One region of the Pseudomonas sp. E45-MNA-CIBAN-0222 genome, then DNA from elsewhere that is predicted to be linked to it. Evidence: predicted binding sites of a transcription regulator. Region 1 holds the regulator's gene; each other region holds the start of a gene.
The links. Region 1 encodes sigma-54, which starts transcription at its own class of promoters, with help from an activator protein. Its sites were predicted from a motif close to ANTGGCATNNANNTTGCTNT; they were not measured.

Region 1 (4,642 bases):
GCAATCACCTTGGCGATCTGCTCCAGGACGCGTTTCTTGCTACCGCCCGGGACGTTCACCAGTGAACGTCCGGGGGTCAGGATGTTTTCGAGTCGGATCATAGTGAGTCAGCGGGTGACGGCGCCCTGAGTGTGGTCGAGCTGCTTTTCCTTGTGCTTGATCAGCTGACGATCAAGCTTGTCGGCGAGCAGGTCGATGGCAGCGTACATGTCTTCGTGTTCGGCGATGGCCACTACTTCGCGGCCGGCGACGTGCAGGGTTGCTTCGGCTTTCTGCTTGAGCTTCTCGACCTGGAGAATCACCTGGACACTGATGATGCGGTCGAAATGACGGGCAAGACGCTCGAATTTCTCCTCAATGTAGTCACGCAGGGCGTCGGTTACTTCCAGATGAACACCGCTGATCTTGACTTGCATACTGCTATCTCCTTTGCCTAGTGCGAAGAGCAGGTTGGTAGGCCTGCCGCCGGGACAGTTGGACCAGTGGCCGATCACAGCAATCGTTTACGCTCGCTGGACGGTGCGATACCGAGTGACTCCCGATACTTTGCAACGGTACGACGGGCCACCTGGATGCCCTGCGCTTCCAGTAAACCAGCGATCTTGCTGTCGCTCAACGGCTTTTTCTGGTTTTCCGCGGCGACCAGCTTCTTGATGATTGCGCGAATCGCAGTAGATGAACACTCGCCACCTTCGGCGGTGCTGACGTGGCTGGAAAAGAAGTACTTGAGTTCGTAGATACCGCGCGGCGTGTGCATGTATTTCTGCGTAGTCACGCGAGAAATGGTCGACTCGTGCATACCCACCGCCTCGGCGATGTCATGCAGCACCAGCGGCTTCATCGCCTCGTCGCCGTGCTCGAGGAATGCGCGCTGGTGCTCGACGATCTGGGTGGCGACCTTCATCAGCGTTTCGTTGCGGCTGAGCAGGCTTTTGATGAACCAGCGCGCTTCCTGCAGCTGGTTGCGCATGAAGGTGTTGTCGGCGCTGGAGTCGGCGCGTTTGACGAAGCCGGCGTACTGCGCATTGACGCGTAGTTTCGGCATCGCCTCCTGATTCAGCTCGACCAGCCAACGATCATTGTGCTTGCGCACGATCACATCGGGCACCACGTATTCCGGTTCGCTCGCCTCGATCTGCGAGCCGGGGCGGGGGTTCAGGCTCTGAATCAGCTCGATGACCTGGCGCAGCTCGTCTTCCTTGATCTTCATTCGGCGCATCAGCAGGCCGTAGTCACGGCTGCCGAGTATGTCCAGATGATCACTGACCAGCCGTTGCGCTTCATTCAACCAGGCGGTTCGCTCGGGGAGCTGGCGTAGCTGCAGCAGCAGGCACTCGCGCAGGTCGCGCGCGCCGATGCCGGCTGGTTCGAACTGCTGAATGCGCCGCAGCACGACTTCGACTTCATCGAGTTCGATTTCAAGCTCGGGGTCGAACGAGTCGACGATTTCCTGCAGCGACTCGTCGAGATAACCCTGATCGTTGATGCAATCGATCAACGTGGTGGCGATGAGGCGGTCGGTATCGCTCATTGGCGCGAGGTTGAGCTGCCACAGCAGGTGGCTTTGCAGGCTGATGCCAGTCGACGTGCGGCTGGTGAAGTCCCACTCGTCGTCATCGTTGCTGGGTAGGCTGCTGGCGCTGGTCTGATAGATATCTTCCCAGGCAGTGTCTACCGGCAGCTCGCTGGGAATGCGCTCGCCCCAGTCGCCGTCTTCAAGGCTCTCGGCGCTGTGGGAGGGTTCCTCGTAGGTGCTTTCCTGGCTGCTGCTTTTCTCAGCGCCGGATTCGCCCGGCCGTTCGGCAGCTTCGGCCATGGGGTCGGCGTTGTCGAAGTCGTCACCGTCTTCTTCCCGCTCGAGCATGGGATTGGAATCCAGTGCCTCCTGGATCTCCTGTTGCAGATCGAGGGTGGATAACTGGAGGAGCCGTATGGCCTGTTGCAGCTGCGGTGTCATCGTCAGCTGCTGGCCCATCTTCAGGGCTAGCGATGGTTTCATGGCAGAGGACTTCAAACCTTTTATGCCGGCGCAACCGCGCCCGTTCCGACATGTGGCGCGCCAGGCGCCAACAGAAAGCAAATTATATGCCTGCCGAGGAAGCCTTTGCCTAGGGCCGATTTGCCGAGCTGCGCAAAAAAAACGGCTCTACAGACGGAATTCGTGGCCCAGATAGACTTCCTTGACCAGTTGGTTGCTCAGGATTGTTTGGGCGTCGCCCTCGGCGATCAGCTGGCCATCGTTGACGATGTAGGCGGTTTCGCAGATGTCCAGGGTTTCACGGACATTGTGGTCGGTGATCAGTACGCCGATGCCCTTGGCCTTGAGGTGGTGGATGATCTGTTTGATGTCGCCCACCGATATCGGATCGACGCCAGCGAAGGGTTCGTCGAGGAGGATGAATTTGGGCGCAGTAGCCAGCGCACGGGCGATCTCCACGCGGCGACGCTCGCCGCCGGACAGGCTCATGCCGAGGCTGTTGCGGATATGGTTGATGTGGAACTCCTGCAGCAGGCCTTCCAGCGCCTGCTGGCGGCCGCTACGGTCCAGATCCTTGCGGGTCTCGAGAATCGCCATGATGTTGTCGGCGACCGAGAGCTTGCGGAAAATGGACGCTTCCTGCGGTAAATAACCGATCCCGGCCCGTGCACGGCCGTGCATTGGCAAATGGGTAACGTCGTTCTGATCGATCAGAACCCGGCCTTGGTCGGCGTTGACCAGGCCGGCGATCATGTAGAAGCAGGTGGTCTTGCCGGCACCATTAGGGCCGAGAAGGCCGACGATCTGCCCACTTTCGATGGAAAGACTGACGTCCCGGACGACCTGGCGACTCTTGTAGCTCTTGGCCAAATGCTGAGCTTTTAGAACTGCCATTATTCGGATTGCTCCGCAGCCGCTTCCTTCTTGCGCGGCTGGATGACCATATCCACGCGTGGACGTGGTGTGGTCACGTCGGCATTGGTGGCGCGGCCGGCGTTCACGATTTGCCGACGGGTGTCGTAGACGATCTTCTCACCTTCGAAGGTGTTGCCTTCCTGAACGACCTTGGCCTGATCGATGAGTACGATGCGCTCGTTGGCGGCGAAATACTGGATGGTCAGGCCGTAGGCTTTGACGATTTCCTTGTCCACCGCAGGCTTCTGTTCGTAATAGGCAGGCTTGCCGATAGAGGTGAAAACCTCGACGTCACCGCTGCTGTTCTGAGTGATGGTCACCGTATCGCCGGTGATCTTCATCGTGCCCTGGGTGATGACTACGTCACCGCGGTAAACCGCTACGCCTTGTCGGTCGTCCAGTTCGGCGGAATCGGCCTGTACGCGGATTGGCTGTTCACGATCCTCGGGAAGCGCCCAGGCGCTGGCGCCAAGCCAGAATGCGCTCAAACCGAGCAGGAGGGGGAGAGTCTTAACGCAGCTCATGCTGGCCTCTTACGTTGGACAGCAGGAGCATCCTGCCGTCATCCATGTACGCTTTCATGCCGGTTGCCGTGGTCACGCCATTGGCGGCCTCGATTCTAACGGCTTGCTTTGTCTCGGCATAATCCTTCTCCGGCCACACCGTCAGGCGGCTGGTGGTAAGGATCGTCGGGCGGCCTTTGGCGTCGGTGCGCTCGACTCTGACCTTATCGATCAGCAAGACTTCGTCGCCCTCCGCCGACACTTCACCGCGTTCGCTGCGCACATGCCAGGGCAGCTCGGTGCCGCGATAGGACAGCAGATCCGGCTTGGTCAGCAGGCTGATGTCGCTGGCCTTGATGTGTTCGAGTTTGTCCGCTTTCAGCTCGTAGTTGAGCTTGCCGTCGGGTTGGTATTGCACCGTGCGCGAGTTGATTACGTAGAAATCGACATCCGGCGTATCACTGCTGGCAACGGGAGGCTGCTGCATGAAGCTTTCCGGGCGGATATTCCAGTAGCCAACTGCGACCAATAAGGCGGCGACCAAGGTCAGCAGGGCGGCGAAGCGCAGTTTGCGAAGCATCCAGACCTCTACAGGTAAGCGTTTTGCGCTGCAGCCAGGGTGCCCTGGGCGCGCATGATCAACTCGCAGAACTCGCGCGCCGCACCCTCGCCACCGCGTGCCTGTGTCACACCGTGGGCGTGTTCGCGCACGAAGCCGTCGGCGCTGGCGACCGCCATGCCAAGGCCGACGCGGCGAATCACAGGCAGGTCGGGAAGGTCGTCACCAAGATAAGCCACTTCAGAGTAGCTTAGCCCGAGCTCGGCCAGCAGCTCGTCGAGCACTACCAGCTTGTCTTCGCGGCCTTGATATAGATGCTGTATGCCCAGATTCTGCGCCCGACGCTCCACCACTGGGGTTTTGCGTCCGCTGATAATGGCGGTGCTTACGCCTGAGTTGATCAGCATCTTTATGCCGTGGCCGTCCAGCGTATTGAACGTCTTGAACTCGCTGCCGTCGGTCAGAAAGTACAGGCGACCGTCGGTGAGCACGCCGTCAACATCGAAAATGGCCAGACGGATGTCCCGGGCCCGTTGTAGTAGCTGTTCGTGCATCACATGACTCCTGCGCGAAGCAAATCGTGCATGTTCAGTGCTCCAACCGGCATCTGTTGATCGTCGATCACCACCAGCGAACTGATCTTGTGGTCTTCCATGATCTTCAGCGCTTCGGCGGCAAGCATTTCGG
Region 2 (4,642 bases), on a different contig from region 1:
ACCACTTCGCCATGGGCGATCAGCGTGCCATTGACCAGCACGTCCAGCGGTTCTCCGGCCAGGCGGTCAAGCTCCACCACCGAGCCCTGATTGAGTTGCAGCAAGTTGCGGATGCTGATCTCGGTGCTGCCGACCTCCATGGAAATAGAGACCGGGATATCGAGAATCACGTCCAGATTCGGCCCATCCAGCCCCAGTTGCACGCCAGTCGACTTGGGTGCGCTGGCAAAATCTTCCAGCGGAGCGCGGGGTGGCGCCGGTGGCGCTGCCGCGGGACCCTGGCTCAGCAGAGCATCGATGTCGTCCTGGCTGGCATCGCCCGCCTCGGCCAGTGCTGCCGCCCACTCATCGGCAAGCGCCTGTTCCTCGGGAGATGTGTTGTCTTGTTCGTCTGCCATCGCTAATCCTCGATCGGCTCGAATTGAGTAAAGGGTTGGTTCAACGTGGGCGAATCAAAGGGTCCAGCACCTGCAATGCCAAGTTGCCCTTATGAGCCCCCAGCTTGACCTTGAACGCTGGCATGCCATTGGCGCGCAGGATCATGTCTTCGGGCATTTCTACCGGAATCACATCGCCGGGCTGCATGTTCAGGATGTCGCGAAGCTTCAGTTGCCGTCGTACGACCGTCGCACCCAGCGGTACGCTGACGTCGAGAATGTCTTCACGTAGCGCCTTGACCCACCGCTCGTCCTGATCGCTGACATCAGACTGGAAGCCGGCATCGAGCATCTCGCGGATCGGTTCGATCATCGAATAGGGCATGGTTACGTGCAGATCACCACCACCGCTCTCCAGCTCGATATGGAAGGTGGAAACAACCACCACCTCGCTGGGGCTGACGATGTTGGCCAAGGCCGGGTTCACCTCCGAGTTGACGTACTCGAAGTTGACGTCCAGCACCGCGTGCCAGGCTTCCTTGAGATCGACGAACGCCTGCTCCAGCACCATGCGGACGACACGCAGCTCGGTAGGAGTGAACTCCCGACCTTCGATCTTGGCGTGGCGCCCGTCACCGCCGAAGAAATTGTCCACCAGCTTGAACACCAGCTTGGCGTCCAGGATGAACAAGGCCGTGCCGCGTAGCGGCTTCATTTTCACAAGGTTCAGGCTGGTGGGTACGTACAGCGAATGCACGTACTCGCCGAACTTCATCACCTGAACGCCACCCACCGATACATCGGCCGAGCGACGCAGCAGGTTGAACATGCTGATGCGGGTGTAACGGGCGAAACGCTCGTTGATCATTTCCAGGGTGGGCATGCGCCCGCGAACGATGCGGTCCTGACTGGTCAGGTCATAGCTCTTGATGGATCCCGGCTCGGAATCGCTTTCGGTATCCACCAGACCGTCGTCGACCCCGTGCAGGAGCGCATCGATCTCGTCTTGCGAGAGCAGGTCTTGAACAGCCATCTGCGGCAGCCTTCTATTGCAATACGAAGTTGGTGAAAAGCACTTGCTCGACGGCAAGCTTGCCAATTTCCTTCTGCGCCAGTTCCTGCACGCTGGCAGTCGCCTGCTGACGCAGCATTTCCTTGCCCACGGGCGTTTTCAACGCCTCGAAGTCCTGACTGGAGAACAGCATGACCAGTCGGTTGCGCAACAACGGCATATGTACTTTCAGTGCATCCAGCGCAGCCTGATCACGTGACATCAAGGCGATGCTGACCTGCATGTAACGCTGGCGTCCCTTGTTGCTGAAATTGACCACGAAAGCGGGCATCAGGACTTCATAGATCGCCGGCTGCTTGCCCGAAGCGGTGCTCGCGGCCTCTTCGGCCTTGTCGTCACCGAGGTCGCCGCCCTTGTTCATGAAGTAAAGCGTACCGCCGATGGAAAGCCCTACGGCCACCAACATGGCGACCACGATCACCAGGATGAGTTTCAGCTTTCCCTTGCCTGCCGGTTCCGCTTCCGGTCCGGTTGGCGGCACTGTTGGTGGAGCCTGTTTCTTAGCCATGCCAAATATCCGTCATCAACCGCATTTCGGTCGGGTTCTACGAGTTAGGAGCAACTGCTGTGCCAACGTTCCAGGCAGCCGACATTCACAGCGCTAGGCCTTTGGCCCGAGTGCCGACAAGGTATCAGGAAATGAACGCTGCAACGTCGAAGCGACGAGACCAATGCAGGCTGCTGCGACCGGCGGCGGAAAACCGGCGCGCCCTAGTCAGGGCTGACGCCGGCCATCAGGAAAAGATAGGTGATGGCTCAGGCGTAGTAATCCACCAAGCCGCGATCACCTGAAGTGCGGTTGCCGGAAATCTCCGTAATGCCCTGCAACTCCTCGGCACCAGCATCCTCCTCAGCGGAGGAGCCACGCGCCGATCCGCCTTCAGCACCGCCTTGCCAACCACGCGCCAACGACTGATCGGATACGTTGACATCCATCAGGTTCATGCCCTGCTGGGCGAACATTTCGCGCAGTCGCTGCATCTGCCCTTCCAGCGCGTCACGCACACCGGCGTGCGGGCTGAGGAAGGTCACCTGAGCCTGGTCCTTGCTCAGATCAATACGCACCTCCATGCGACCCAGCTCGGCGGGATCGAGTTGAATCTCGGCCGACTTCAGGTTCTGGCTGGACAACCACATCACCCGATCCACAACAGCCTCGCTCCAACCCGTTTGCTGCATCTGCACCGGCTGTCCGGGCACCAGCGCCGGCCGCTGCGCCTGCTGGACCTGCTGAGTGATCGCCTGACTCAAGAGATTGGGTCGGGTGGCAGCCAACTCAGTGGCGCTTGCCGAGCGACTCTCCTTGGGCGCCTCCACGCTGTCCAGCAACTCCTTGGTCGCCAGTTCCAGATCGAACTCGCCATCGTCTGGCTCATTCGCGGCCAGCAAGACGCTTGCAAAACCGTCATCTACCTCTGCCTTTGCTTGCGCATCAGCTAGCGGATTCCCCAGCGACTGAGCATTCTTTTGCGTGCCGAGCGACGTGTCGGCGACGGGCCGCATGCTTGCTAGCGATGTTTCTTCTGCCGACAAACTCTCATCTCCAGCGGCAAGGCCTTGCGCAACCGATAAACCGGCCAGCAGCGACTCCCCCTGAACCTCGCCGCCTGACTCGCTTTCAGTCTGCGGCACCAGCTGTCCACCGAGCCCCAGCAGCAACAGTGGGTCAAGTTCAGCTTCAGGCACCTCCTCCGCCTGCGTTTCGGGAGGCAAGGAATTGCCGCTGTCGGCAACCGTCGGCTTTTCGTCACCGGCTACGCCAGCCGATTCCTTCCGAGCCTTATCGTCGACGGGCTTATCCCGACCGGTCTCATTACGCACTGGGCGGTCGGCCGGTTTCGTCTGGCGCTCTTTGGCGTAAACGTCGGAAAAGCTGGCGCTATCCCGGGCCTCGCGCGGGGCTTCGGGTGCCTTGGTCGAGGCTTTGGCTCGCGCCTCTACAGAAGGAGATTTGAGCAGCAGGTCGGGGGAAACAGCCATTGGGTCATTCCGCTACGGATGGATCGTGGCGATAGCAGAGCAAGTTCTGGGCCAGCCTGTGCAGACGTATGAAAAGAGCGCGCAAAAGCGCGTGTTTCGGCAATTAGCGCGCAAGACGTCAAAATGGCAGAAGCGCAGCGACCGCCCGAGTCGCACGGAAAACGCGTGAGCGTCAGAGATTTGTCCGTTTAACCGTAGCGCTGTCGTTCAGCGCGGAACAAGATGCCCACAATGGCGAATTCACGTTCGATGGACTCGATCAGCGCAGGCGCTACTGCCAACTGATCTTCCCTGGCGACACTCTCCAGCTCCTGGCAGAGCTGAGCCAGAAGGGTTGCACCCATGTTGCTGCAGCTACCCTTGAAGCTGTGTGCAGCCCGGCGCAGGGTTTCGGCCTGATCAGCCTGGCAGGCTTGCCGGAGTAGACGAACGCGCTCCTCGGAATCGGCGAGAAAGGTATCCAGCAGTGCCGGATATTCACTCTCCATCACGTCCTGCAGCGTAGCCAGCACGGCGCCGTCGAGATGAGTGTTGGACACCGGTACACTCCTGTTTCAAAGCGCTGAATTATGCCTCAGCCTGCCAGACGAACTCCACGCTCAGACCCCGCCCATCCGGTTGCCAATCGAGCCCGTCGCTCAACTGGCGAACCAAGTGCAAACCTCGGCCACTGAACTGGTCACTACCCAGCTGTGCCTGTAAAGCGCTCGCCACATCGAAACCAGATCCGCTGTCGCTGATGGCAATGCGCAGCTTGCCGCCCTGCGCTCCCGCCTTGATACCCAGCTCAAGATGAATATGGCCGTCAGCAAGCGACTGCAAGCGCTGCTGTCGCAAGTCGTAATATCGCTTGAAACCGTCGGCATCGCACTTGAGTGCCGAGTCGAGCCCGAGCACGCCATGTTCCAGGGCATTGGAGTAAAGCTCGCCCAGTACGGTATAGATCGCGCCCACTCTTGGCCGTAGCTGGTTGATCTGCAGCAGCACTTGCAGCAGCTGCGGCAGTGGGTTGCCGTTACGCAGGCTATCGGCACGCAGGTCGAAGTGGGCTGACCAATCCATGGGGCGAACGCGGTGCGCCGTTGCGGAACTGGTCAGCGGCATAAACCCCGCATCCTCTGTCACTACGACTTCGACAAGGCTCAGGTCATCCTGTTGCTGCCCATGAAAGTCCAGCAAGGCCTGCTCAATCTCGTCGAACAGGCAGGCTGGT
Region 3 (4,642 bases), on a different contig from region 1:
GCCAAGCATGCGGTCGACCAGATTACGCAGGCGGTCAGCCTCTTCGATGATGACCTCGGTGTAGTCCTTCAGGTGCTCCTCCGGTAGCTCGCGAGCCAGCAGTTGTGCTGCACCGCGAATGCCGCCCAGCGGATTCTTGATCTCGTGGGCCAGGCCGCGCACCAGCATCTTGGTGGTTTCCTGCTTGGAGAGCTGTGCCTCTTCCTTAGTGATGCGCAGCAGCCGGTCGCGCGGCAACACTTCCAGCAGCAGCATGGTTTCCTGCCGGGTCAGTACCGGCGTCACGGCGTAGTCGACAGTCAGTGTCTGGCCGGTGGCGGACGTCAGCGTGGCCTCGCGCTTGGTGAAAGGATGTGCTTCTTCCACAGCCTGACGCAGAGCCGCCAGGGCTTCCGGTGATTCGGTGAACAGCTCGCTGATGAATTGACCATGACTGCGCTGGCCGCTCACGGCCAGCAGCATTTCGGCCGCCGGATTCATGTATTCCAGGCGCAAGCGCGAATTGAGCAACAACGTCGCGGTGGTGAGGTTCTCGATCAGCAGGCGTTGCAGGGCTTCGTTGATCATGGCAGGTCTGCGTCCGGAAGTTCAGGCAGGAAATGCAAGAACCAAACCAAGGTGCGCCATTGCGGCGCGGGACGGCTTGATGCTGCAGCCCTACAGGCTGTCCGATGACCCATATTGGTGACGAGGAATTCGTTCGCCCACTGGGTGCACCAAACAGGTGCGCCCTATGATCATAGAAAGGGCACGAAGGGAATGTTGCGTTTTTCTACTGGCTTGTCCTTGAGTGGGCATTCCGGGCGCACGCCGTAGTCGGCTTTCTTGCATGGGTTGACCATACGTCGTTGAGCCAGCGAGGTGCGTATCAGATGAAAGGGCTGAGCTTCGGTGCGCTGCAGCTCGCGGTCCTGATTGTCCACCACTGCAACCGCCAGCTGATGGGTGCCGCGGTCGACATTGCTCAGTTCGAAGGATGCCTGCTCTCCCGGCGCGCCGAAAGGCTGCCCGTCCAGCAATAGTTGGTAGGCGTGGCCGGGTAGCAACTCGGGCTCCGCCTGCACGGTTACGCTGACGTTGCCGGCATTGTTGCGGATCGCTTCATCGGCAACCGGGGTGAGAATGCGCAGCTGATAGCTGATAACCGCAGCCTTGGGCGTCTCGGCCTGCGTGGCGCGCAAGGCGGGTGCCGGCGGGGCAGGCATGCTGTTTGAGGGTTTCAGGCGTATCTCGTCTACTGTTTGGCCAGCCGGGCGATCGGTGAACACCCGATTGCCGTCGGCATCGGTGTAGCTGTAGACGCCGGCGAAGGCGGGCAAGGCTGCCGCCAGCAGGAAAGCGGCGGCCAACGTCTGTCGGAGCATGCTCAAGAGGCCGGCTTGGGTTTTGGTGGCGGCGGACGCAGCGCGGGGCTGGACGTATTGACCCGCTGCACGGTGAAGAGCTCCGCCTCGCTGCGCTGGATCACGCGGTCGCCGCTGAGCACCTCGACCTGCAGGCGATGGTCGCCGCGCTCGATGTTGTTCAGTTGCAAGGAGGTGGCTGGGCTGGGAGCGGCCTGTGGAATTCCGTCGAGCAGAAAGCGCAGGGTATGGCCCCGCTGCAGTTGCGGCTCCAGCAGGGCGCTGACGACGAAGGTGCCGTTGTTGGCGCGCAAGGCCTCGTCATCCGGAATGCCCGTCACCCGGAGTGTCTGATAGGGGGCCTGCTGGGTCTGCTGGCGGTCCGGCAGCGGAGGTGGCGGCTCGGCTGTACGAATGTTCACGGTGTTGGCGGGTGGAAGATCGACAGTGTCGGCCTGCACGCCTTCGGGCGGTTGATTGGTGAACACCGTATTGCCGCTGGCATCGGTGTATTTGTAGATCTCGGCGAAGGCCGGGATGCTGAGGATGAACAGCAGGCTGAACAGTGCGCTACGCATGGGACGCTCCGCGGGATTTGACATCGGAAGCCTTGCATTGCTCGGGCCTCCAGGCAAGCCTGATCGGTGGGAATTGCGAGCCGCAACAAGCTGCATGAAGTTGGGGTCGGTCGCTTAAACGAAGAAGGCCACCCGAGGGTGGCCTTCCTGTCACGCAGTCTGGATCAGACGCTGTAGTACAGGTCGTATTCCAGCGGGTGCACGAAGGTGCGCACCTTGATTTCTTCTTCCGCTTTCAACTCGATGTATGCATCGATGAAGTCGTCGGAGAACACGCCGCCCTTGGTCAGGAACGCGCGGCCCTTGTCCAGCTCTTCCAGGGCTTCCTTCAGGCTGCCGCAAACCTGCGGGATCAGCTTGCCTTCTTCCGGCGGCAGATCGTACAGGTTCTTGTCGGCCGCATCGCCAGGGTGAATCTTGTTCTGGATGCCGTCCAGGCCAGCCATCAGCAGTGCAGCGAAGCACAGGTACGGGTTGGCAGCCGGGTCCGGGAAGCGCGCTTCGATGCGGCGGGCTTTCGGGCTGGAAACGTACGGAATACGGATCGAGGCGGAACGGTTGCGGGCCGAGTAAGCCAGCATGACCGGTGCTTCGAAGCCCGGGACCAGACGTTTGTAGGAGTTGGTCGACGGGTTGGTGAAGCCGTTCAGCGCCTTGCCGTGCTTGATGATGCCGCCGATGAAGTACAGGGCAGTCTCGGACAGGCCGGCATAGCCTTCGCCAGCGAAGGTGTTCTTGCCATCCTTGGAGATGGACATGTGTACGTGCATACCCGAACCGTTGTCGCCATACAGCGGCTTCGGCATGAAGGTCGCGGTCTTGCCATAGGCGTCGGCGACGTTGTGTACGCAGTACTTGAGGGTCTGAACTTCGTCAGCCTTGTTTACCAGCGTGTTGAACTTGACGCCGATCTCGTTCTGGCCGGCAGTCGCCACTTCGTGGTGATGAACTTCGACAACCAGACCCATTTCTTCCATGGCGTTGCACATGGCAGTACGGATTTCGTGGTCGTGGTCGCACGGCGGAACCGGGAAGTAGCCACCTTTGACGGCTGGGCGATGGCCCTTGTTGCCGCCTTCGACGTCCTGGTCGGTCATCCAGGAGCCTTGCTCGGAGTAGATCTTGAACATCGAGCCGGAGATGTCCGACTTGAACTTCACTTCGTCGAAGATGAAGAACTCCGGCTCAGGGCCTACGAATACGGTGTCGCCGATGCCGGTGCCTTTGAGGAACTCTTCAGCGCGCTTGGCGATGGAGCGCGGGTCACGGTCGTAGCCCTGCATGGTGCTCGGCTCGACGATGTCGCAGACCAGGATCAGGGTCGGCTCTTCGGTAAACGGATCGAGTACGGCAGTTTCATCGACCGGCATCAGGATCATGTCGGAGGCTTCGATGCCTTTCCAGCCATGGATGGACGAGCCGTCGAACATCTTGCCGTGCTCGAAGAAGTCTTCATCCTGCGCATCACGAGCCGGAACGGTGACGTGGTGCTGCTTGCCTTTGGTATCGGTGAAGCGCAGATCAATCCACTTCACATCGTAATCTTTGATCAGTTGAAGCGACTTCGACATGGTGCTCTCCAAGTGGTGGAAGCGTTGACAGGTTGCTTCCGAAATCTAGGGGTGAAGCCGAGCGGGGATACTCCGTCACGGCGACCTGCCTCACAAGAGAGCAAATTGCATGCCAGTGCTCCTTCTTGGGACTGCAGGCCCGCGACCACGGCGCTGCGGCATTCGTGCGCGCTATAGAGTAGCCATTAGTCCCAAGTCGTGCGCCGTGTTGGTGCGAAGCAAATGAAGGTCGCATCATATTGGTGCGTTTGGGTGCGTTTAAAGAAAGCGATTAAATGTTGAGCAGTTTCCGCTATACTCCGCGCCCCTCTTTTCCTGCCACGTCGGCGCCCGCGCTGTTTCCATGAAGCTGATCGTCAAGGTTTTTCCCGAAATCACCATCAAGAGCCCGCCGGTGCGCAAGGGCTTCATTCGTCAATTGGCGAAGAACATCCGCACCGTGCTGCGCGAGCTCGATCCCGGCCTGCGGGTCGAGGGCGTGTGGGACAACATCGAGGTGGAAACCGCGCTCAGCGAGCCAAAGCTGCTGCGCGAGATGATCGAGCGCCTGCGCTGCACGCCCGGCATTGCCCATTGCCTGGAAGTGCACGAGTATCCGCTAGGCGATCTCGATGACATCGTCGCCAGGTGCAAGGCCCACTATGCCAAGCGCCTGCCGGGCAAGATCTTCGCCGTGCGCTGCAAGCGTGCCGGCAAGCATCCGTTCAGCTCCATGGACGTCGAACGCCATGTCGGCAGCCAGCTTCGCCAGCAGTGCGGCGCCGCCGGTATTTCGCTAAAGGCCCCGGAAGTCGAAGTGCGCATGGAGATCCGCGACCAGCGCCTGTTCGTCGTGCACGAGCAGCATGACGGCATCGGCGGCTACCCGTTGGGCGCGCTGGAGCAGACCCTGGTATTGATGTCCGGTGGTTTCGACTCCACCGTTGCCGCCTATCAGATGATGCGCCGCGGGCTGATGACGCATTTCTGCTTCTTCAATCTAGGCGGCCGTGCCCACGAACTGGGCGTGATGGAAGTCGCCCATTATCTGTGGAAAAAATACGGCAGCTCGCACCGCGTGCTGTTCATCAGCGTGCCGTTCGAGGAAGTGGTCGGCGAGATCCTGCAGAAAGTCGACAACAGCCAGATGGGCGTCGTCCTCAAGCGCATG

Region 2: the regulator sigma-54 is predicted to act here: its motif matches at 3,466-3,485, upstream of AAEZ08_RS15870 (flagellar hook-length control protein FliK).
Region 3: the regulator sigma-54 is predicted to act here: its motif matches at 3,590-3,609, upstream of glnA (glutamate--ammonia ligase).

The regions. Positions count from the first base shown of each region.
Region 1 covers NZ_JBEOPU010000007.1:88,070-92,711, forward strand. The annotation lists gene ptsN (PTS IIA-like nitrogen regulatory protein PtsN) at 1-101, opposite strand, end outside; gene hpf (ribosome hibernation-promoting factor, HPF/YfiA family) at 108-416, opposite strand; gene AAEZ08_RS12280 (RNA polymerase factor sigma-54) at 491-1,999, opposite strand; gene lptB (LPS export ABC transporter ATP-binding protein) at 2,147-2,872, opposite strand; gene lptA (lipopolysaccharide transport periplasmic protein LptA) at 2,872-3,417, opposite strand; gene lptC (LPS export ABC transporter periplasmic protein LptC) at 3,404-3,976, opposite strand; gene AAEZ08_RS12300 (KdsC family phosphatase) at 3,985-4,509, opposite strand; gene AAEZ08_RS12305 (KpsF/GutQ family sugar-phosphate isomerase) at 4,509-4,642, opposite strand, start outside.
Region 2 covers NZ_JBEOPU010000010.1:88,286-92,927, forward strand. The annotation lists gene fliN (flagellar motor switch protein FliN) at 1-398, opposite strand, end outside; gene fliM (flagellar motor switch protein FliM) at 439-1,410, opposite strand; gene fliL (flagellar basal body-associated protein FliL) at 1,424-1,957, opposite strand; gene AAEZ08_RS15870 (flagellar hook-length control protein FliK) at 2,206-3,429, opposite strand; gene AAEZ08_RS15875 (Hpt domain-containing protein) at 3,618-3,968, opposite strand; gene AAEZ08_RS15880 (ATP-binding SpoIIE family protein phosphatase) at 3,997-4,642, opposite strand, start outside.
Region 3 covers NZ_JBEOPU010000013.1:32,068-36,709, reverse strand. The annotation lists gene glnL (nitrogen regulation protein NR(II)) at 1-567, opposite strand, end outside; gene AAEZ08_RS18150 (DUF4124 domain-containing protein) at 738-1,364, opposite strand; gene AAEZ08_RS18145 (DUF4124 domain-containing protein) at 1,367-1,921, opposite strand; gene glnA (glutamate--ammonia ligase) at 2,086-3,492, opposite strand; gene thiI (tRNA uracil 4-sulfurtransferase ThiI) at 3,836-4,642, shown strand, end outside.